Regions from separate parts of the Streptomyces sp. NPDC001828 genome, predicted to be linked through region 3. Evidence: riboswitches for the same ligand, from Rfam matches in the RefSeq annotation. Region 3 holds a riboswitch; each other region holds the start of a gene.
What was found. Region 3 has a riboswitch for cobalamin ahead of ACFYZA_RS18580 (ABC transporter substrate-binding protein). Riboswitches for the same ligand answer to the same signal wherever they lie in the genome.

Region 1: it holds a riboswitch for cobalamin, as region 3 does, so the genes downstream of both, ACFYZA_RS29325 (ribonucleoside-diphosphate reductase subunit alpha) here and ACFYZA_RS18580 (ABC transporter substrate-binding protein) in region 3, are expected to answer to the same signal.
Region 2: it holds a riboswitch for cobalamin, as region 3 does, so the genes downstream of both, ACFYZA_RS10765 (HoxN/HupN/NixA family nickel/cobalt transporter) here and ACFYZA_RS18580 (ABC transporter substrate-binding protein) in region 3, are expected to answer to the same signal.

The regions. Positions count from the first base shown of each region.
Region 1 is NZ_JBIATV010000012.1:109,069-115,729, forward strand. It holds gene ACFYZA_RS29305 (MMPL family transporter) at 1-1,411, shown strand, start outside; gene ACFYZA_RS29310 (LuxR C-terminal-related transcriptional regulator) at 1,445-2,422, shown strand; gene ACFYZA_RS29315 (DUF3311 domain-containing protein) at 2,566-2,853, shown strand; gene mctP (monocarboxylate uptake permease MctP) at 2,850-4,469, shown strand; cobalamin riboswitch at 4,566-4,706, shown strand; gene ACFYZA_RS29325 (ribonucleoside-diphosphate reductase subunit alpha) at 4,831-6,661, shown strand, end outside.
Region 2 is NZ_JBIATV010000002.1:845,019-851,679, forward strand. It holds gene ACFYZA_RS10750 (Gfo/Idh/MocA family protein) at 1-820, shown strand, start outside; gene ACFYZA_RS10755 (ArsC/Spx/MgsR family protein) at 858-1,220, opposite strand; gene ACFYZA_RS10760 (hypothetical protein) at 1,338-1,619, shown strand; cobalamin riboswitch at 1,742-1,941, shown strand; gene ACFYZA_RS10765 (HoxN/HupN/NixA family nickel/cobalt transporter) at 1,970-3,079, shown strand; gene ACFYZA_RS10770 (ABC transporter ATP-binding protein) at 3,116-5,026, opposite strand; gene glnA (type I glutamate--ammonia ligase) at 5,285-6,661, opposite strand, start outside.
Region 3 is NZ_JBIATV010000006.1:39,144-45,804, forward strand. It holds gene ACFYZA_RS18555 (nicotinate phosphoribosyltransferase) at 1-172, opposite strand, end outside; gene clpS (ATP-dependent Clp protease adapter ClpS) at 443-748, shown strand; gene ACFYZA_RS18565 (DUF2017 domain-containing protein) at 748-1,329, shown strand; gene ACFYZA_RS18570 (amino acid permease) at 1,649-3,112, shown strand; gene ACFYZA_RS18575 (Mov34/MPN/PAD-1 family protein) at 3,198-3,620, shown strand; cobalamin riboswitch at 3,662-3,797, shown strand; gene ACFYZA_RS18580 (ABC transporter substrate-binding protein) at 3,831-4,805, shown strand; gene ACFYZA_RS18585 (FecCD family ABC transporter permease) at 4,802-5,863, shown strand; gene ACFYZA_RS18590 (ABC transporter ATP-binding protein) at 5,860-6,661, shown strand, end outside.

The sequences.
Region 1 (6,661 bases), on a different contig from region 3:
GATCCCGGTCGCGGCCCTCGCCCTCTCGCTGCGGCGCTCGGCGGGCCTGGTGACGGCCTGGCGGGCGGAGCTCGCGCGCGGCCGCGACGCGCGGCGGGCCGCGCTGCGCGCGGGATCCCTACTGGCGGGCCCGGCGGCGACCGGCACCTCGGCCGGAGCAGTGGCCCTGGCGTCGCTCGCCCTGTTCCCCGCCCCCTTCCTGCGCTCGATCGGCATCGCGGGAGCCACGGCCTGCCTCACCACCGGCCTGGCCGCCCTGACCCTGGGCCCGGCCCTGCTGTCGTGGCTGCCGGGTCGGGTGCGGGAGCGGAGTGGGGCCGGGTCGCGACGGATGGGGCAACTACCGCTCGCGGAGGGCGCGTTGAGGACGACCGGCGGAGTTCGGCGCGCTTCGCGGCCGCTCGCCGTCGCCACCCTCGTCGCCCTCGCCCTGCTCACCGGCGCGGCAGGGTTCCTGACGGCCGGGAACCCACGGGCCGAGGCGCTGGTGCGCGGTGGCCCCGGACGGGACGGGCTCGACCAGCTGACGGCGGCCGGGATGCCGACCGGTGTCCTCAACCCCCTTGAGGTGCTTGCCCCTTCGGCTGCCGGCCCCGGCCGGTTGGCGGCGATGGCGGCCCGGATTCCGGGCGTCCTGACGGCCGTGGCGCCCGGTGACGCGGCTTGGCGCCGCGATGGATCCGCGCTGGTCGCCGTCATCCCGTCCGGTGAGCCGATGACGGCCCCCGGCCGGCGCGCGATGGCCGAGGTGCGGGCCGCGACGGCCGGCACGGGGGCGCGGGTCGGCGGTTCGGGGGTGCCCGAACTCGACCTGGTGCGGGGCGTGTACCGCCTGGTCCCGCTCGCGCTCGCGGTCATGGCGCTGCTCGGCTTCGCCGTGATCGCCCGGCTGCGGTCCGCCCGGGCGGCCGTGCGGGCGGTGCTGTGCGGGGTGGTGTCGGCGCTCGCGGTGAGCGGGCTCCTGGTTCTCGTCTGGCAGTACGGCCCCGGCGCCCGGCTGCTCGGCGGGGTCGCGGCGACGGGGGCGGTCACCGGGTGGATCCCGCTGGTGGCGGGCGCCCTGGCCTTCCTCCTCGCGCTGGACCTGGCCGTGCCGGGCGGCTCGGCGCCGCGCGGCCGGGCGGGCGTCGGGCTCGCGGGAGCCCTGCCGCTTTTGGCCATCGGGCTCGGCCCGCAAGTGGAACTGGCCATTCTGGTCACGGCACTTGGCGGTGCGGTGCTGCTCGGCCCGGCGCTGCTCCGGGCCCTCTCCGTGTTGCCCGGACGGTCACGGCCCGGCCCACACGAAAGGGCCGCGAAATCCCCCGCAAGTGCCCTTCCGGCCACCCCCGCGTCATCTTATTGGTCTAGACCTAGATCGCCGCTCGGCCATACGATCCCCCTGGCCGAACCATCGGACCACGCACAGTGACATCACGGCATACGCGAACCTGGGGGAACCCGCATGCTCGAGGCACTCGGAATCCAGCAGTCCACCGAAACCGTCTACCGGCTCCTGCTTGAGCAACCGAGTTATGGCGTACCGGAGTTGGCCGAACAGCTGGGGTGGCCCGAGAGCGAGGTCAGGTCGGCGCTCGCCCATCTCGCCGACCTGCGGCTCGTCCTCATGGACGACGCTTCGGACCCGATCGCACCGTTCAACCCGGATGTCGGGTTCGCGTTCCTGCTCTCGCGCGCCGAGGCCGAACTGACCAAACGCAGACGCCAGGTCGAGCGGGCCCAGCAGGCGGTGGCGGCGATCCTCGCCAAGTTCAGCGAGAGCGGCACCTTCCGGCACGACGTGGTCGACCGCATCCAGGGCGTGGACGCGGTGCGCGAACGCCTGGAGGACCTGGCCTCCAGCGCCCGCGCCGAGTGCCTCTCCCTGCTGCCCGGCGGCGCCCAACTCCCCGACACCATGGACGCGAGCCAGCCCCTCGACGAGCTGGCCCTGGAGCGCGGGGTGCGGATCCGCAGCGTTTACCAGGAGAGCTTCCGCAATGACGCCGCCACCCTGGAGTACGTGCGCTGGTACTCCGACCTGGGCGGCGAGGCGCGCACAGTGCCGATCGTCCCGATGCTGATGGTGATCGTCGACCGCAGCGCCGCGCTGGTCCCGGTGGACCCGGAGGACGCGCGGGCCGGCGCCCTCGAAGTGCGCAGCCGGGGCCTGGTCAACGCCCTGGTCGTGCTGTTCGACCACCTGTGGGAGTCGGGCACCCCTTTCGGGGAGGCCCCGCGCCGCAACGAGCACGATCTCTCGCCGCAGGAAAGGGAGTTGCTGCTGCTCCTCGGCATCGGGTGCACGGACGACATCGCCGCGCGGCGGCTCGGGATCTCCCTGCGCACCGTGCGCCGGATGAGCTCGGAACTCATGTCCCGCCTGGGTGCGCGCAGCCGCTTCGAGGCGGGGGTGCGGGCGGCCAAGGAGGGCTGGCTCTGAGTCCACGAAAGGGGAGTTGGCCGAACTCGTGACCCGTCCGGAATCCGGACGGGGGTTCCCTTGACCGAATCTCTCCCCTAGATTTCCTGCGCATTACCAAGTGATCCAACGCACAGGTGATCGTGAGGGGACGGAACCACCCAATGCCGGAATCGACGGAAGTGAAGAGACCGGTGATCACGCCCTCGCGCGTGGTCATCGCGCTCTGCCTGATCGCGCCCTTCGTGGCGATGCTGTGGGTGAGCTCGTACGCCAAGACGGATCCTGCGCTCGGCGGCATCCCGTTCTTCTACTGGTACCAGATGCTCTGGGTGCTGATCTCGACGGTGCTCACGATGATCGCGTACAAGCTGTGGCAGCACGACCAGCGTTCGCGTACCGCCCCCGCCCCGCGCACCTCCGACGACACCGAGGGGGGTGCGTCCAAGTGAAGGACGGCGTGAACGGCGTCGCACTCGGCGTCTTCATCTTCTTCTTCCTGGCCGTCACGGTCATCGGCTTCATGGCCGCCCGCTGGCGCAAGGCCGAGAACGAGGCCAGCCTCGACGAATGGGGCCTGGGCGGGCGGTCGTTCGGCACCTGGGTCACCTGGTTCCTGCTCGGCGGCGACCTCTACACCGCGTACACCTTCGTCGCGGTGCCCGCGGCGATCTACGCGGCGGGCGCGGCCGGCTTCTTCGCGGTGCCCTACACGATCCTCGTGTACCCGCTGATCTTCACCTTCCTGCCGCGCCTGTGGTCGGTGTCGCACAAACACGGCTATGTCACCACCTCGGACTTCGTGCGCGGCCGGTTCGGCTCCAAGGGCCTCTCGCTCGCGGTGGCGATCACCGGCATCCTCGCCACGATGCCGTACATCGCGCTCCAACTGGTCGGCATCCAGGCAGTGTTGGACGTCATGGGCGTGGGCGGCGAGTCCGGCAACTGGTTCGTCAAGGACCTGCCGCTGCTCATCGCGTTCGCGGTGCTCGCGGCGTACACCTACTCCTCGGGCCTGCGCGCCCCCGCGCTGATCGCGTTCGTGAAGGACGGCCTGATCTACCTCGTCATCGCGGTGGCGATCATCTACATCCCGATCAAGCTGGGCGGCTTCGACGCGATCTTCAGCGCCGCGCAGCACAAGTTCGCCGGTCCGCCCGGCGGCAAGCCGACCGGGGCCATCGCGCCCGGCGAGTCGAGCCAGTGGACGTACGCCACGCTCGCCCTCGGCTCGGCGCTCGCGCTGTTCATGTATCCGCACTCGATCACCGCGACCCTGTCCTCGCGCAGCCGCAACGTGATCCGCCGCAACACCACGATCCTGCCGCTGTACTCCCTGATGCTGGGGCTGCTCGCGCTGCTCGGCTTCATGGCGATCGCGGCGGGCGTCAAGGTGAGCAACGGGCAGCTGGCCATTCCGCAGCTGTTCGAGGACATGTTCCCGGACTGGTTCGCGGGCGTCGCCTTCGCGGCGATCGGCATCGGTGCGCTGGTCCCGGCGGCCATCATGTCGATCGCGGCCGCGAACCTCTTCACCCGCAACATCTACAAGGACTTCATCAAGCCGGACGCGTCACCCGCGCAGGAGGCCAAGGTCTCCAAGCTGGTCTCGCTCGTGGTGAAGGTCGGCGCGCTGGTCTTCGTCCTGACCATGGACAAGACGGTCGCGATCAACTTCCAGCTGCTCGGCGGCATCTGGATCCTGCAGACCTTCCCGGCCCTGGTCGGCGGCCTGTTCACCCGCTGGTTCCACCGCTGGGCGCTGCTCGCCGGCTGGGCGGTCGGCATGGTCTACGGCACGCTCGCCGCGTACGGGGTGGCCTCGCCCACGCAGAAGCACTTCGGCGGCTCCTCCAAGGAGATCCCCGGCATCGGCGAGATCGGCTACATCGGCCTGACGGCCTTCGCGATGAACGTGGTGGTGACGGTCGTCCTGACCTTCGTCCTGCGCGCGGTGAAGGCCCCCGACGGCATCGACGAAACCTCCCCCGCCGACTACACGGCCGACGCCGGCGACCCGGGCGTCGCCGTCGAGCTCCCCCCGGCGACGGCGGGCTCGGCGCACTGATCCGGCGCCACGCCCCGTACGGCCAAGGGCCGCCGCATCCGAGAGGGTGCGGCGGCCCTTCCGTGTGGCGACACAAGATGTGGGGGGTGCCCGATGAGGCACCCCCCACATGTATGCTCGTGCTCGCTGTCGCCGCAGGGGAATCCGGTGGGAATCCGGAACTGTCCCGCAACGGTATGACCTGTACGTCTTTGTACGGGTCGAGTCCGAACACCTGCCGACGGTGCGTCCGGGTCGACCGAACCGGATGCCAGACGTCCGGGCCTCGCGGTTGGGCCGGTGGACGACGCGCTGAGGGCTGCCCCGACGCGCGCCGACGCCTCCCCCGAAGGCCCCGTGCCGAGCGAGGGAGTGCCCCCACGTGACCATCGCCCCAGCGGATCCCGCTTCAGCGATCACCGAAGAGCTCGCGGATGCCCCCGGGACCGCGCTGCTGCGGACCCTGACGGAGCTCACCGCCGATCTCGCGGACACCGACCCCGGCCGGGTCGCCGCCGCCGCGCTGCGGGGCCGCAACGCCCGCTCCGACGAGGCCGAGCTGCGCGAGCTGGCCACCGAGGCGGCCGCGGGGCTCATCTCCGAGGACCCGGCCTACTCCCGGCTCGCCGCCCGCCTCCTGACGATCACCATCGCCGAAGAGGCCGCCACCCAGGGCGCGGTGTCCTTCTCCGGCTCGGTCGAGGTGGGCCACCAGGAGGGCCTGATCGCCGACCGGACCGTCGAGTTCGTCCGCGCCCACGCGGCCCGTCTCGACGCCCTGGTGGACTCGGCCATCGCCGACGGCGCCGACGACCGCTTCGGCTACTTCGGCCTGCGCACCCTCTACTCCCGCTACCTGCTGCGCCACCCGATCACCCGCAAGGTCGTCGAGACCCCCCAGCACTTCATGCTGCGCGTGGCGTCCGGCCTCGCCGAGGACGAGTCGGTCCGCGCCCTGGACGAAGTGGCGTCCCTGTACGGCCTGATGAGCCGCCTGGACTACCTGCCGTCCTCCCCCACGCTCTTCAACTCCGGCACCCGGCACCCCCAGATGTCGTCCTGCTACCTGCTCGACTCGCCGCTCGACGAGCTCGACTCGATCTACGACCGCTACCACCAGGTGGCCCGCCTTTCCAAGCACGCCGGCGGCATCGGCCTCTCGTACTCCCGCATCCGCGGCCGCGGTTCGCTGATCCGGGGCACCAACGGCCACTCCAACGGCATCGTCCCGTTCCTCAAGACCCTCGACGCCTCGGTGGCCGCGGTCAACCAGGGCGGCCGGCGCAAGGGCGCGGCCGCGGTGTACCTGGAGACCTGGCACTCCGACATCGAGGAGTTCCTGGAGCTGCGCGACAACACCGGCGAGGACCAGCGCCGCACGCACAACCTGAACCTCGCGCACTGGATCCCCGACGAGTTCATGCGCCGGGTGGACGCCGACGGCACGTGGTCGCTGTTCTCGCCCGCCGACGTGCCCGAGCTCGTCGACCTGTGGGGCGAGGAGTTCGACGCCGCCTACCGCGAGGCCGAGGCCGCCGGGCTCGCCCGGAAGACCATGCCGGCCCGGGACCTGTACGGCCGCATGATGCGCACCCTCGCGCAGACCGGCAACGGCTGGATGACGTTCAAGGACGCCTCCAACCGCACCGCCAACCAGACGGCGGAGCCCGGCCACACGGTCCACTCCTCCAACCTGTGCACCGAGATCCTGGAGGTCACGGACGACGGCGAGACGGCCGTCTGCAACCTCGGCTCGGTGAACCTCGGCGCGTTCGTGGTCGAGGGAGCCCACGGCGGGGAGATCGACTGGGAGCGCCTGGACGACGCCGTCCGCACCGCGGTGACCTTCCTGGACCGGGTCGTCGACATCAACTTCTACCCGACCGAGCAGGCGGGCCGCTCCAACGCCCGCTGGCGTCCGGTGGGCCTGGGCGCGATGGGTCTGCAGGACGTCTTCTTCAAGCTGCGCCTGCCCTTCGACTCCCCCGAGGCGAAGGCCCTTTCCACCCGGCTCTCCGAGCGGATCATGCTCACCGCCTACGAGGCCTCCACCGACCTCGCCGAGCGGTCGGGCCCGCTGCCCGCCTGGGACAAGACCCGCACCGCGCGCGGTGTGCTGCACCCCGACCACTACGACGTCGAGCTGACCTGGCCGGAGCGCTGGGCGGCCCTGCGGGAACGTATCGCCAAGGTCGGCATGCGCAACTCGCTGC
Region 2 (6,661 bases), on a different contig from region 3:
GCACCCCGGCGTGGACTTCGTCGGGGTGTGGGGCCGGCGGCCCGAGGCGGCCGGCGTGCTCGCCCGGGAGCACGGGGTGGCGGTGTACGAGGACGCCGAGGCCCTGTTCGCGGACTGCGACGCCGTCGCCTTCGCGCTCCCACCGGACGTGCAGGCGCCGCTCGCGGTGCGGGCCGCGGCGGCGGGCTGCCATCTGCTCCTGGACAAGCCGGTCGCGACGAGCGTGGTGAGCGCCCGCGAGCTGGCCGGGGCGGCCGAGCGGGCCGAGGTCGCCTCCGTCGTGTTCTTCACGCTGCGCTTCGCGCGGGAGACCGCGGCCTGGATGGCCCAACAGGCCGCTGCGGAAGGGTGGTTCACCGGCCGGGCGCGGTGGTACGGGTCGCTGTTCACGCCGGGTGCCGAGCGCAGCCCGTACGCCGCCTCGCCCTGGCGGGGCGAGAAGGGCGCGCTCTGGGACGTGGGCCCGCACGCGCTCGCCGTGCTCGCCGGGGTGCTCGGCGAGGTGACCGCACTGACGGCGGCGGCGGGACCCGGCGACACCGCGCACCTGATCCTGCGGCACGCCTCGGGCGCCTCCAGCACCGCCGACCTGAGCTTCACCGCCCCGCCGGCCGCGGCGGGCGTCGAGGTGTCGCTGCTCGGCGAGTCGGGCGCCGAGGTGATGCCCGGCTGGGGCGGCGCGCTCGACGCCTTCGGCGCCGCGATCGACGCCCTCCTCGACGCGGCCCGTACCGGGGTGCCGCACCCCTGCGACGCCCGGTTCGGCGCCCGGATCACCGAGCTGCTCGCCGAGGCGGAGGCCCAGCTCGGCCGGGCCTGACGAACGGCTGCCGGGCGGAAGTCCGCCCGGCGACGCGCTACTTGCGCGCCAGGGCGTCGCGCACGGCGTCGTCGGTGCGGCCCACCACGGCCGTGCCGTCGTCCGCCGTGATGATCGGGCGCTGGATCAGCTCGGGGTGCTCGGCGAGCGCGGTCACCCAGCGCTCGCGGGCACCCGCGTCACGCGGCCACTCCTTCAGGCCGAGCTCCTCGGCGGCGGCCTCCTGGGTGCGCGCGATGTCCCACGGTTCGAGGCCGAGCCGGTCGAGCACGGCCCGGATCTCCTCGGACGAGGGGACGTCTTCGAGGTAGCGGCGCACCGTGTAGTCGGCACCCTCCGCGTCCAGCAGGTCCACCGCGGCGCGGCATTTCGAACAGGCCGGGTTGATCCAGATCTCCATGCCGCCAGGCTACCCGCGACGCCTCGTCAAAGCCCCGCTGGCCAGGGCCGATTGTCAGTGCCCCGCAGTAAAATCGAGGTAGTAAGTGAGGGTTCCCGACCGCCCAGGAGGATGCCCATGACCGCTGCCGTACTCACCTCGCACGCCCCGAAACAGCTGTCCCTCCAGCCCCTTCACAAGGTCCCGCTGCCCGCCGGGCGTCCGCGCGTGTGGTACGAGTCCCACAACCGGCGCCTGAAGGCCATGCGCCTGGCCATCGCCCTGCTCGACACCGGCGTCTACCGGCCCGAGCAGGCGCCCGACCGGACGATACGCACCGTGGCCGCGCTCATCGGCGTACATCCGCCGTCGGAGACGACCTGCCGGATGGTGCGTGCGCTGATCTACGACGGGCGCTGACGCACGACGGGTTCTCCCGTATCGCGGGGCGCCGGGAGGCGCCCGCGCTTCGGGCCGGGTCGCGCCCCCGGGAAGCCGGGGGTGCGACGCGGGCCCGCGCCCGGCCCCGGGCGACGGATGATTTAGGGTGGCCGGGCCGTGGTGTTCGGGAAGACCGGTGCGAAACCGGAGCGGCCCTCGCCACTGTGATCGGGTTCCCCGGGGTTCCGGGGAGCCGCCGTCCCCTCGCGTCGCCACTGGCCAGGATCCACCTGCCCGGGAAGGCCGGGACCAAGGCACCCACCCGTCAGCCAGGAGACCGGCCGCGGCATCTCACGAAGTGATCCACGAGGTGCTGGAGCGTGACCCGCATGACCCTGCCCGTTCGCACGTCCCCCGAGACGGGCACCACAGCGGTGCCCTCCTTCCGCTGGCGGCGCGAGGACACCGTCCGAACCGCCGTCCTCCTCGCGGTGATAACCGCCCTGCACGTCGTCGCCTTCGGCGTCCTGTTCCTGCTCGTGGCCCCCGCGCACTACGCCGTCGGCACCAAGACGTACGGCATCGGCCTCGGCATCACCGCCTACACCCTCGGCATGCGGCACGCCTTCGACGCCGACCACATCGCGGCCATCGACAACACCACCCGCAAGCTGATGGCCGACGGCAAGCGGCCGGTGTCCGTGGGCTTCTGGTTCGCGCTCGGCCACTCCAGCGTCGTCGTCGTGATGGCGGGCCTGGTGGCGGGCGGCGCCCAGCTCGCGGGCACCCTGATGAACGAGGACTCCAGCGCCCACCAGGTGCTCGGCGTGGTCGGGACCACGGCCTCCGGCTCCTTCCTCTACCTCATCGCGGCCCTCAACCTGGTGGCCCTGTTCGGCATCCTGAAGGTGTTCCGCGCGATGCGGGCGGGCGCGTACGACGAGAGGGAACTCGAAGCGCACCTGGACTCGCGGGGGTTCATGAACCGTGTCCTCGGCCGCTTCACCAAGTCCATATCCCGGCCCGGCCAGATGTTCCCGCTCGGCTTCCTCTTCGGCCTCGGCTTCGACACCGCGACCGAGGTCACCCTGATGGTGATGGCCGGCACCGGCGCCGCCGCCGGACTGCCCTGGTACGCCATCCTCTGCCTGCCGCTGCTGTTCGCGGCGGGGATGAGCCTGTTCGACACCCTCGACGGCACGTTCATGAACTTCGCCTACCAGTGGGCGTTCTCGAACCCGGTCCGCAAGGTCTACTACAACCTCACCATCACGGGTCTCTCCATCGCGGTGGCCTTCTTCATCGGCACCATCGAACTCGTCGGCGTCCTGCACGAGAAGCTCGACCTCACCGACCCGGTCAGCGGCTGGATCGCGGAGCTGAACATGGACAACGTCGGCTTCGTCATCGTCGGCCTGTTCGTGGTGGTCTGGGCGGCGGCCCTCGCGTACTGGCGGTTCGGGAAGGTCGAGCAGAAGTGGGCGGCGAACGGGGTGTGAAGAGCGGGCCCGGCGCGTGCGTGAGGGGGGCCGGGGTCAGCCGCCCGCGCGCGGCCCCGGCACGCCCGGGTCGTCCCGTGGGTTGCCCCGGTCGTTCTGCAGCAGCCACAACTCCCTGAACAGGCCGTCCGCCGCCACGAGTTCGGCGAAGGTGCCCTCCTGGAGGATCCGGCCCCGGTCGAGCACGACGATGCGGTCGGCGACCGCCACGTTCGCGAGCCGGTGGGTCACCAGGACCACCGCGCGGTCGCGGGCGACCGTCCGCAGGCCGGTGAAGATGCGGTGCTCGGCACGGGCGTCGAGCGCGCTCGTCGGCTCGTCCATCACGAGCAGTCCGGCCGGGCGGTGGAAGGCGCGGGCGATCGCGATCCGCTGCCACTGCCCGCCCGACAGCTCCACGCCCCCGAACCACTCCCGCGCGAGCAGGGTGTCGAGCCCGCTGCGCAGCCCGTCGACGACCTCGGCGGCGCCGGAGTGGGCGGCGGCGCGGTGCACGGACTCGTCGCCGCCGTGCGGCTGCCCCAGCGTGATGTTGTCGCGCGCGGACATCGGCCAGTGCGCGAAGTCCTGCGGCACGACGGCGGTCTGCCGCCACAGGGCCTGCGGATCGCACCGCTCGACGCCGATCCCGTCCCAGGTCACCGCCCCCTCGCTGGGCAGATACAGACCGGTGAGCAGCTTGCTGAGGGTGGTCTTGCCGGACCCGTTCTCGCCGACGAGCGCGAGCACCTCGCCCTTGCGCACCTCAAGCGTCACCTTCTCCAGGGCGGCCCGCTCGCTGCCGGGATAGCGGTACGTCAGCGCCTCGGCCCGTACGACGTCCGGTGCGGGCGGAACCAGGGTGCCGCGGGCCATCCGGTGCCCGCCGGCCTCGTCGATGAACTCGGCCCAGTCGTCGAGGTAGAGCCCGGTACGGAAGAGCCGCGTCCCGTACCCGACCACGCCGTGCAGCGAGGAGGAGACCGTGCGCAGCGCGAACACCGCGGTGCCCGCCGAGGCCACCGACATCCGCCCCGAGCCGAGCAGCCAGGCGAGCGCGCCCCACACCGTCCCCGCCGCGAGCCCGCCCACCAGGGCGCCGAGCACCGAGTAACGGGCGCCGAGGTGCACGGCCTCGTCGGTCGCCGCGTCCACCCGCTGCCCGATCGACCGGTAGCGGTCGAGCAGGAACCGGTCCATCGTGCAGGACCGCAGCTGGTCGGCGGTGTCCTTGTCGATCACGAACCAGCGCAGCAGGTTCAGGGTGCGCCGCTCCGCGCTCATCGCCCGCGACGCCTCGTAGTGCACCCGGGCCGCCCGGACCCCGGCGATGCCCTGCGGCAGCGCGGCGAGCAGCAGCAGCGGGAGCAGCGCCGGATGCAGCACCGTCACCACCCCGGCGGCCGCGACGAGCGAGGCCACGCACGCCATCAGGTCCTGCGAGTCGGTCAGGAGCTGCTGGGCGACCTCGGCCCCCCGGTCGGCCGCCTCCCGCTTGTCGTTGAACCCGGGCTGGTCGTACGCCGAGAGCTCGGCCTGTACGGCGGCCGCCAGCATCTGCATCTCGGCCTCGCGGGAGATCCGCGGCGAGAGCCGGCCGGAGATGTTCACCACCACGATCCCGAGCAGCGCCCGCAGCCCGGCCGCCCCGGCGAGCACCACGATCGAGGGCAGCGCGTCGCGCAGCCGGTGCGCGATGTCCCCGCTCGCGATGAGCGCGGTGATCGTACGCGTCGTGGCGAGCAGTCCGAACGCCTCGAAGAACCCCGAGAGCGCCTGGCAGCACAGCAGCACGACCACCGCCCGCCGGTCCACCCGCCAGGCCAGCGCCAGCGCCTTGCGCACCAGCTGCGGCAGCCGCCGCGCCATGGTCCGCGTACTCACCGGCCGCCGCCGGCTCGCCTCCAACGAGCTTGACCTGTACCGCAGTTGCTCGTCGACCCGCTCTTCCCCCAGCACCTCGGCCATGCCGCCCCCTGAACTAGGAATCCGCCCACTCTCCCGCAAGATCCCCCCAACAAGCCCACCCCGTAAGCCGATCCACCCCATAGGAGGGAGCGCGACGGGGGAGCGGAGGAGCCCGACCGGGAGCAGCCCCGAACGCGACGAGCCCCGCCGCCCGGGGAGGGGCGGCGGGGCCCGGTGCCGCGCCCACCCGTACGGCGCCGCACGACGAAGGCCGCCACCCCGGGACGGGACGGCGGCCTGCGTGCGGAGATCCGCGGCTTAGATGTCGAAGTACAGCTCGAACTCGTGCGGGTGCGGACGCAGCTGGATCGGGGCGATCTCGGCCGTGCGCTTGTAGTCGATCCAGGTCTCGATCAGGTCGGAGGTGAAGACACCGCCGGCCTGGAGGTACTCGTTGTCCGCCTCCAGGGCGTCCAGGACGGCCGGGAGCGAGGTCGGGACCTGCTGGACGTTGGCGTGCTCCTCGGGAGCCAGCTCGTAGAGGTCCTTGTCGATCGGCTCGGCCGGCTCGATCTTGTTCTTGATGCCGTCGAGGCCCGCGAGCAGCAGCGCGGAGAACGCCAGGTACGGGTTGGACGACGGGTCCGGGGCGCGGAACTCGACGCGCTTGGCCTTCGGGTTGGAGCCCGTGATCGGGATGCGCATCGCGGCGGAGCGGTTGCGCTGCGAGTACACCATGTTGACCGGCGCCTCGAAGCCCGGGACCAGGCGGTGGTAGGAGTTCACCGTCGGGTTGGTGAAGGCGAGCAGCGACGGGGCGTGCTTGAGGATGCCGCCGATGTAGTAGCGGGCCATGTCCGAGAGGCCCGCGTAGCCCTGCTCGTCGTAGAACAGCGGGTCGCCGCCGGCCCACAGGGACTGGTGGACGTGCATGCCCGAGCCGTTGTCGCCGAAGATCGGCTTCGGCATGAAGGTCGCGGTCTTGCCGTTGCGCCAGGCGACGTTCTTCACGATGTACTTGAAGAGCATCAGGTCGTCGGCCGCGGCGAGCAGCGTGTTGAACTTGTAGTTGATCTCGGCCTGGCCGGCCGTGCCGACCTCGTGGTGCTGGCGCTCGACCTGGAGGCCGGAGTTCTCCAGCTCCAGGGAGATCTCGGCACGCAGGTCGGCGAAGTGGTCGACCGGCGGGGCCGGGAAGTAGCCGCCCTTGTAACGGACCTTGTAACCGCGGTTGTTCTCCTCGGAGCCGGTGTTCCAGGCGCCGGCCTCGGAGTCGATGTGGTAGAACGCCTGGTTCGCGGAGGTCTCGAAACGTACCGAGTCGAAGACGTAGAACTCGGCCTCGGGGCCGAAGTAGGCGGTGTCCGCGATGCCGGTGGAGGCGAGGTAGGCCTCCGCCTTCTTGGCGATGTTGCGCGGGTCGCGGCTGTACTGCTCGCCCGTGATCGGGTCGTGGATGAAGAAGTTGATGTTCAGCGTCTTGTCACGGCGGAAGGGGTCCAGGCGGGCCGTCGACAGGTCCGGGCGCAGAGCCATGTCGGACTCGTGGATGGCCTGGAAGCCGCGGATCGACGAGCCGTCGAAGGCCAGTTCCTCCGTCGCGTCGAACGCCTTCGCGGGAATCGTGAAGTGCTGCATCACGCCCGGCAGGTCGCAGAACCGGACGTCGACGAACTTCACGTCGTTGTCCGCGAT
Region 3 (6,661 bases):
CCACGCCGTAGCGCCTGCCCTCGGGGAGGCGGCGGGTGAAGACCTCGAAGACCGAGCGCCGGTCGGCCGTGCCGGCCTTCAGGGCGGCCTGGAGCATCGTGAACTCGTACTGGTCGGTGAAGAGCGCGGTCGACGGCACGTCCACCGGCAGACCGAGGTCCGGGGCATTCACAGCGAGCCACCTCGCCCTTTCGTCCGGGCCGGGCACACGCCGGCCGGGGATCCGGTAATGGGCCCCGAGAGCTGGGGCCTGGGGGGATGCTACCCCGAATACTCGTCACTCTGACGATTTCTAGGGTCCGTTTGTGCGATGACCGGCCCCGGGTGGCAGCATGGAGGCCGTGGCTGTCATTTCCGGGGGCCACTCCCGGGACCCCGGGAGCCGCGCTTCCCGGGCGTAACCCCCGGACCCCCGGCAGAGAGAAAAAGGTCGCCCAGAGTCGTGAGCGTCGCCCCCGTAGAGATCGAACGCCCCGAGTCGGCGGAGTCGGACCTTCCCGTCGCCGAGCCCGACGTGCCCTGGGTGACGCTCGTGCACAACGACCCCGTCAACCTGATGAGCTACGTCCAGTACGTCTTCCAGTCCTACTTCGGCTACTCGAAGGACAAGGCCCACAAGCTGATGCTCGACGTGCACCACAAGGGACGGGCCGTGGTCTCCAGCGGCAGCCGCGAGGAGATGGAACGCGACGTGCAGGCGATGCACGGCTACGGCCTGTGGGCCACGCTCACCCAGGACCGCGGCTGATGGCCGGGCACTTCGAGGCGCTGCCCCGCGGTGGCGCGGCCGTCGCGCTCGACGAGGTCGAGATCGCCATCCTGCGCTCGCTCGCCGTCCAGCTGCTCGAACTCATCGGGCCGGGCGACGAGCCGGCCGAGGACGAGGACCCGCTGGCCGCCCTGTTCGCCGAGGGACCGAGCGAACCGCCCGCCGACCCGGCGCTCGCCCGCCTCTTCCCCGAGGCGTACGCGAGCGAGGAGAGCGACGAACTGCGCGCCAAATCAAGCGAGTTCAGGCGGTTCACCGAGAACGACCTGCGGGCCCGCAAGCGCGCCGACGCCCTCGCGGTCGTCCACTGCCTCGACGGCCTGACCCCGAAGGGCGACGGCGGTGCCGTCCTGAAGCTGACCGCCGAGGACTCACGGCACTGGCTGGGCGCGCTCAACGACCTGCGGCTGACCATCGGCACCCGCCTGGACGTGACCGACGAGGACGAGAGCGGCGAGCTGTACCGGCTGCCGGACGACGATCCGCGCAAGCCGATGGTGATGGCGTATCTGTGGCTCGGTGTGCTGCAGGAAACACTCATCGAAACGCTCATGCCCTGAGCGATCGGCCTCTGGAAGGCCGTTCGCTCAGCGGACGCTCAAATCCGTATAACGATCCCATCACCACATCGACCTGCTTTGTCATGTCGAGGGACTTTTGTCCGCTTCTTCCTGTGGTCCCCGTCACAAAGGCCACTGGGGATCACCCATAAGGCCGTGATAAATCTTCACGACCACCCGGGGACGCCACCCATGTTCCCGGGGGCGCTTCGACCGGCTGACCGCCGGTGGCACTCCATCCACATCCGGGGGGATCAGGACCTGATCCGTCGCTTCGTGACCGAGGCGGGCGGGTCAGCATGGAGAAAGGCGCACCACCATGACCTCAGCGCAGGTCGACAAGCACGACGACCGTCCTGCCGGCAATGAGGCCGCGGGGACCGCCCACGGCGCGGGCGAAGGCTCGGGCGAGGGATACCAGCGGGGCCTCGGGGCCCGGCAGATCCAGATGATCGCGATCGGCGGTGCCATCGGCACCGGCCTCTTCCTCGGCGCGGGCAAGGCCATCTCGAAGGCCGGCCCCAGCCTCATCCTGGCCTACGCCATCGCGGGCCTGGTCATCTTCTTCATCATGCGCGCCCTCGGCGAGCTGCTCATGTACCGCCCGGTGTCGGGCTCCTTCTCGGAGTACGCCCGTGAGTTCGTCGGCCCCTTCTGGGGCTTCGTGACCGGCTGGACGTACTGGCTCTTCTGGGTCGTCACCGGCATCACCGAAGTCACCGCGGCCGCCCAGTACATGTCCTTCTGGACCCACGGCACCATCCCGCAATGGGCCTACGCGCTGATCTTCACGCTCATCCTGTACGCCGTGAACCTCATCTCCGTGAAGCTCTTCGGCGAGCTGGAGTTCTGGTTCTCGATGGTCAAGGTGACGGCCATCGTCGGCATGATCCTGATCTGCGCCGGCATCCTCACCGTCGGCTTCTCGGACGCGGCGGACACCGCCACCGTCGCCAACCTCTGGAGCGACGGCGGGTTCTTCCCCAAGGGCATCGGCGGCACGCTGATGACCCTGCAGATCGTGATGTTCGCCTTCCTCGCCGTCGAGCTGGTCGGTGTGACCGCGGGCGAGTCCAAGGACCCCGAGAAGACCCTGCCCAAGGCCATCAACACCGTGCCGTGGCGCATCGCCGTCTTCTACATCGGCGCCCTGATCATGATCCTCTCGGTCGTCCCGTGGCACGAGTTCCAGCCGGGCGTCAGCCCCTTCGTCGCCGCGTTCCAGAAGATGGGCCTCGGACTCGGTGCGGGCATCGTCAACTTCGTCGTGCTGACCGCCGCGCTCTCCTCCTGCAACTCGGGCATGTACTCCACCGGCCGCATGCTGCGCGACCTCGCGCTCAACGGCCAGGGCCCGAAGGCCTTCACCAAGCTCACCAAGAGCGGCACTCCGCTGATCGGCACCACGGTCTCCGCCGCCCTGATGCTGGTCGGCGTGTGGATCAACTACGTGGCGCCCGGCAAGGCCTTCGACTACGTGGTCTCCTTCGCCACCATCTCCGGCATGTGGGCCTGGATCATGATCCTGGTCTGCCAGATCCGCTACCGCCGCCAGTCGGACGCCGGCGCACTGCCGAAGTCCAGCTTCCGCGCCCCCGGGGCCCCGTACACCAGCTGGTTCGCGCTGCTCTTCATCTTCATGGTCATCGTGATGATGGGCATCGACAAGGACTCCCGCGTCTCGCTCTACTGCGCGCCGCTGTGGGCCCTGATCCTGGGCGTCTCCTACCTCGTCCTGCGGGCCAAGAACCCCGAGAACAAGGCGTTCGCCAAGCGCGACTAAGTCTCCGACCAGCACGTTCTCACCATGCGGGCCGTTACGTATCGCACCTCGATACGGGACGGCCCGCATGCTTATCCTTGCCGACATGCTGACCATCACCCAGGCCCTGTACGACCAGCTCGTCGCGCACGCCCGCGCCGACCACCCCGACGAGGCGTGCGGTGTGGTCGCGGGCCCGGCCGGCACCGGCCGCGCCGAGCGCTTCATCCCGATGCTGAACGCGGCCCGGTCGCCCACGTTCTACGAGTTCGACTCGCAGGACCTGCTGAAGCTCTACCGCGAGATGGACGACCGCGACGAGGAGCCGGTGATCGTCTACCACTCCCACACCGCGACCGAGGCCTACCCCTCCCGCACCGACGTCACCTATGCCAATGAGCCCGGCGCGCACTACGTCCTGGTGTCGACGGCGGACACGGACGGAGCCGGGGAGTTCCAGTTCCGCTCGTACCGCATCGTGGACGGCGTGATCACGGAGGAAGACGTAAGGGTCGTAGAGGCCTACTGACGGATACGCGAGCCCGGTGATCCCGCATACTGTGCGTACGCACTTTTTGATCATCGGGCGGCAGGGCCCAGGAAGCCGGTGCGAATCCGGCACGGTCCCGCCACTGTGACCGGCCCCGTGGCAAGCGCCCCGGAGCCGGAAGCCAGGAACTGACCTGCCGCCTTCTCCCGACGACAGGGGACGTGGAAATCCCCTTGGAGGAGCTCAGCCATGCTCTGGCGCCGTGCGGCCCTGGCCGCCGCCCTGCTGTTCCCGCTCGCCGCGTGCACCACCCAGGCGAAGCCCGAAGCCGGCGGCGCCACCGCCCCCGGCTTCCCCTACACGGTCACCAACTGCGGGGTGACGACGACGTTCACCGCGCCCCCCAAGCGGGCGGTGACGATGAACCAGCACGCCACGGAGGTGATGCTGGAGCTGGGCCTCGCCAAGTCCCTTGCCGGAACCGCCTACTTGGACGACAAGGTGCTGGCGAAGTACGCGGCGGACTACCGCTCGGTGCCGGTCCTCGCCGCCGAGTACCCCTCGTACGAGAAGCTCCTGGCGGCCAACCCGGACTACGTCTACGGCGGCTACGCCTCGGCGTTCGCCGCGAACGAGGGGCGCGGGCGCGAGGCGCTCGCCAAGAGCGGCATCAAGTCCCGCCTCAACGTGGAGAACTGCCCCAAGGGGGCGGCGACCACGATGGACGACGTCTACCAGGAGGTCCGCGAGGTGGGCCGCACCTTCGGCGTCGGTGACCGCGCGGAGTCGTGGATCCGCTCGGCCGAGACCACCAACGAACGCACCCGGTCGGCGCGCAAGGACAAGGCGCCCACCCCGGTCTTCGTCTACGACAGCGGCGACAAGACGGCGTTCACGGTGGGCGGCAAGGGCATAGGCAACGACATCGTGACCCGCGCGGGCGGTCGCAACGTCTTCGCGGACGACCTGAAGACGGCCTCCTTCGGCGACGCGAGCTGGGAGAACGTGGTGGCCCGCGCCCCCGAGACCATCCTGATCCTCGACTACGGCGGCACGAGCGTCGACGCCAAGAAGAAGCGGCTGCGCGACGACCCGGCCCTCGCCTCCGTCCCCGCCGTCAAGAACAACCGCTTCGCCGTCCTGCCCCTCTCCGACATGGTCACCGGCGTCCGCGCGCCGGACGCGGTCGCCAAGCTGGCCGCGCAGCTCGGGGCGGGGGAGTGAGCGGTGCCGCCGTCGCCGCGGGCCCGCTCGTGACGGCCCGTTGGCGCTACTCCCTCGTCCTCGCGGGGCTCACGCTGGTGCTGGTCGCCGGCGCCGTCGCGGGGCTCGCGCTCGGCTCGGTGCGGATCCCCGCGGGCCAGGTCCTCGCGATCGTCGACGGCAGCGCCGAGCCGAGCCCGTACCGCACGATCGTCCTGGAGGTCAGGGCGCCCCGCGTCGTGCTCGGCGCCCTCACCGGTGCCGGGCTCGCCGTCATCGGGACCGTGCTCCAGGCCCTCGTGCGCAACCCGCTCGCCGACCCGTTCCTGCTCGGCGTCTCCAGCGGCGCCTCCGCCGGAGCCGTCGCCGTGATCGTGCTCGGGGTCGGGGCCGGAGTGGCCACCACCGTCGCCCTGCCGGCCGCCGCCTTCGCGGGCGCGCTCGCCGCCCTCGTCCTCGTGTACGCCCTGGCCCGGCGCGCGGGCTCCATGACGGGCGGCCGCCTGGTGCTGGCCGGCGTCGCCGTCTCGTACGTCCTGTCGGCGCTCACCAGCCTCATCCTGGTCACCTCGGCCAGCGCCGAGCACGCCCAGGAGGTCCTGCACTGGACGCTCGGCGGACTCGGCGGCGCCCGCTGGGACATGCTCGCGCTGCCCGCCGTCGCCCTCACCCTCGGCACGCTCGTCCTGATCGCGCTCGCCCGCCCGCTCGACCTGCTCCTCGTCGGCGAGGAGGGCGCGGGCGCCCTCGGCCTCGACACCGGCCGCTTCCGCGCCGGAGTCTTCGTCCTCGCCTCCCTGCTCACCGGCGTCCTCGTCGCCTACACCGGGGCGATCGGCTTCGTCGGCCTGATGGTTCCGCACGCCGCCCGCATGGCCGTCGGCGCCGCCCACCGCACCCTGCTGCCCGTGGCGGCCCTCGGCGGGGCCGCCTTCCTGGTCCTCGCCGACCTCGCGGCCCGTACCGTCGCCGCCCCGCGCGACATCCCCGTCGGCGTCCTCACCGCGCTCACCGGCGGCCCGTTCTTCCTGTGGATGCTGCGCGGCCACGGCACCCGCACGGAAGGCGGCCCCGCATGACGACCCTGCGCACCGAGTCGCTCTCGTACACCACGCCCCAGGGCCGCACCCTGCTCCACGACATCACCCTTGGCGCCGCCGACGGCGAGACCGTCGGCCTGGTCGGCCCCAACGGCAGCGGCAAGACGACCCTGCTCCGCTGCGTCTACGCCGCCCTGCGCCCGACCGCCGGACGCGTCCTGCTCGACGACGCCGACCTGCACGCGCTGCCGGTCAAGGCCCGCGCCCGGCGCATCGCGACCGTCCCGCAGGACGCCGACGCGGGAGGCATCGAGCTGACCGTCCGCGAGATCGTCGCCATGGGCCGCTCCCCGCACCACCGCTTCTGGGAGGCCGACACCACCGCCGACCACACCCTGGTGCGCGAGGCGCTCGCCCGCGTCGGCATCGCCGGCCTCGCCGACCGCCCCTTCCCGTCGCTGTCCGGCGGCGAACGCCAGCGCGCCCTGGTCGCCCGGGCCCTCGTACAGCAGCCGGACGTCGTCGTCCTGGACGAGCCGACCAATCACCTCGACATCCGCTACCAGCTCGAAGTCCTTTCCCTGGTAAGGGAGTTGGGCACGGTCAACCTGCTGGCCCTGCACGACCTGAATCTCGCCGCGTACTACTGCGACCGCGTCTGCGTCCTGGCGGCCGGCCGCATCGTCGCCTCGGGGCCGCCCGCCGACGTGCTGACCGCCGACCTGCTCGGCGCGGTGTACGGGGTGAACGCCGAGGTGAGCGTCCATCCGGTCACCGGCGCGCCCACCGTCGTCTACCTGCCGCCGACCGGCGCCCGGGTTCCGCCGGCATCCGGGC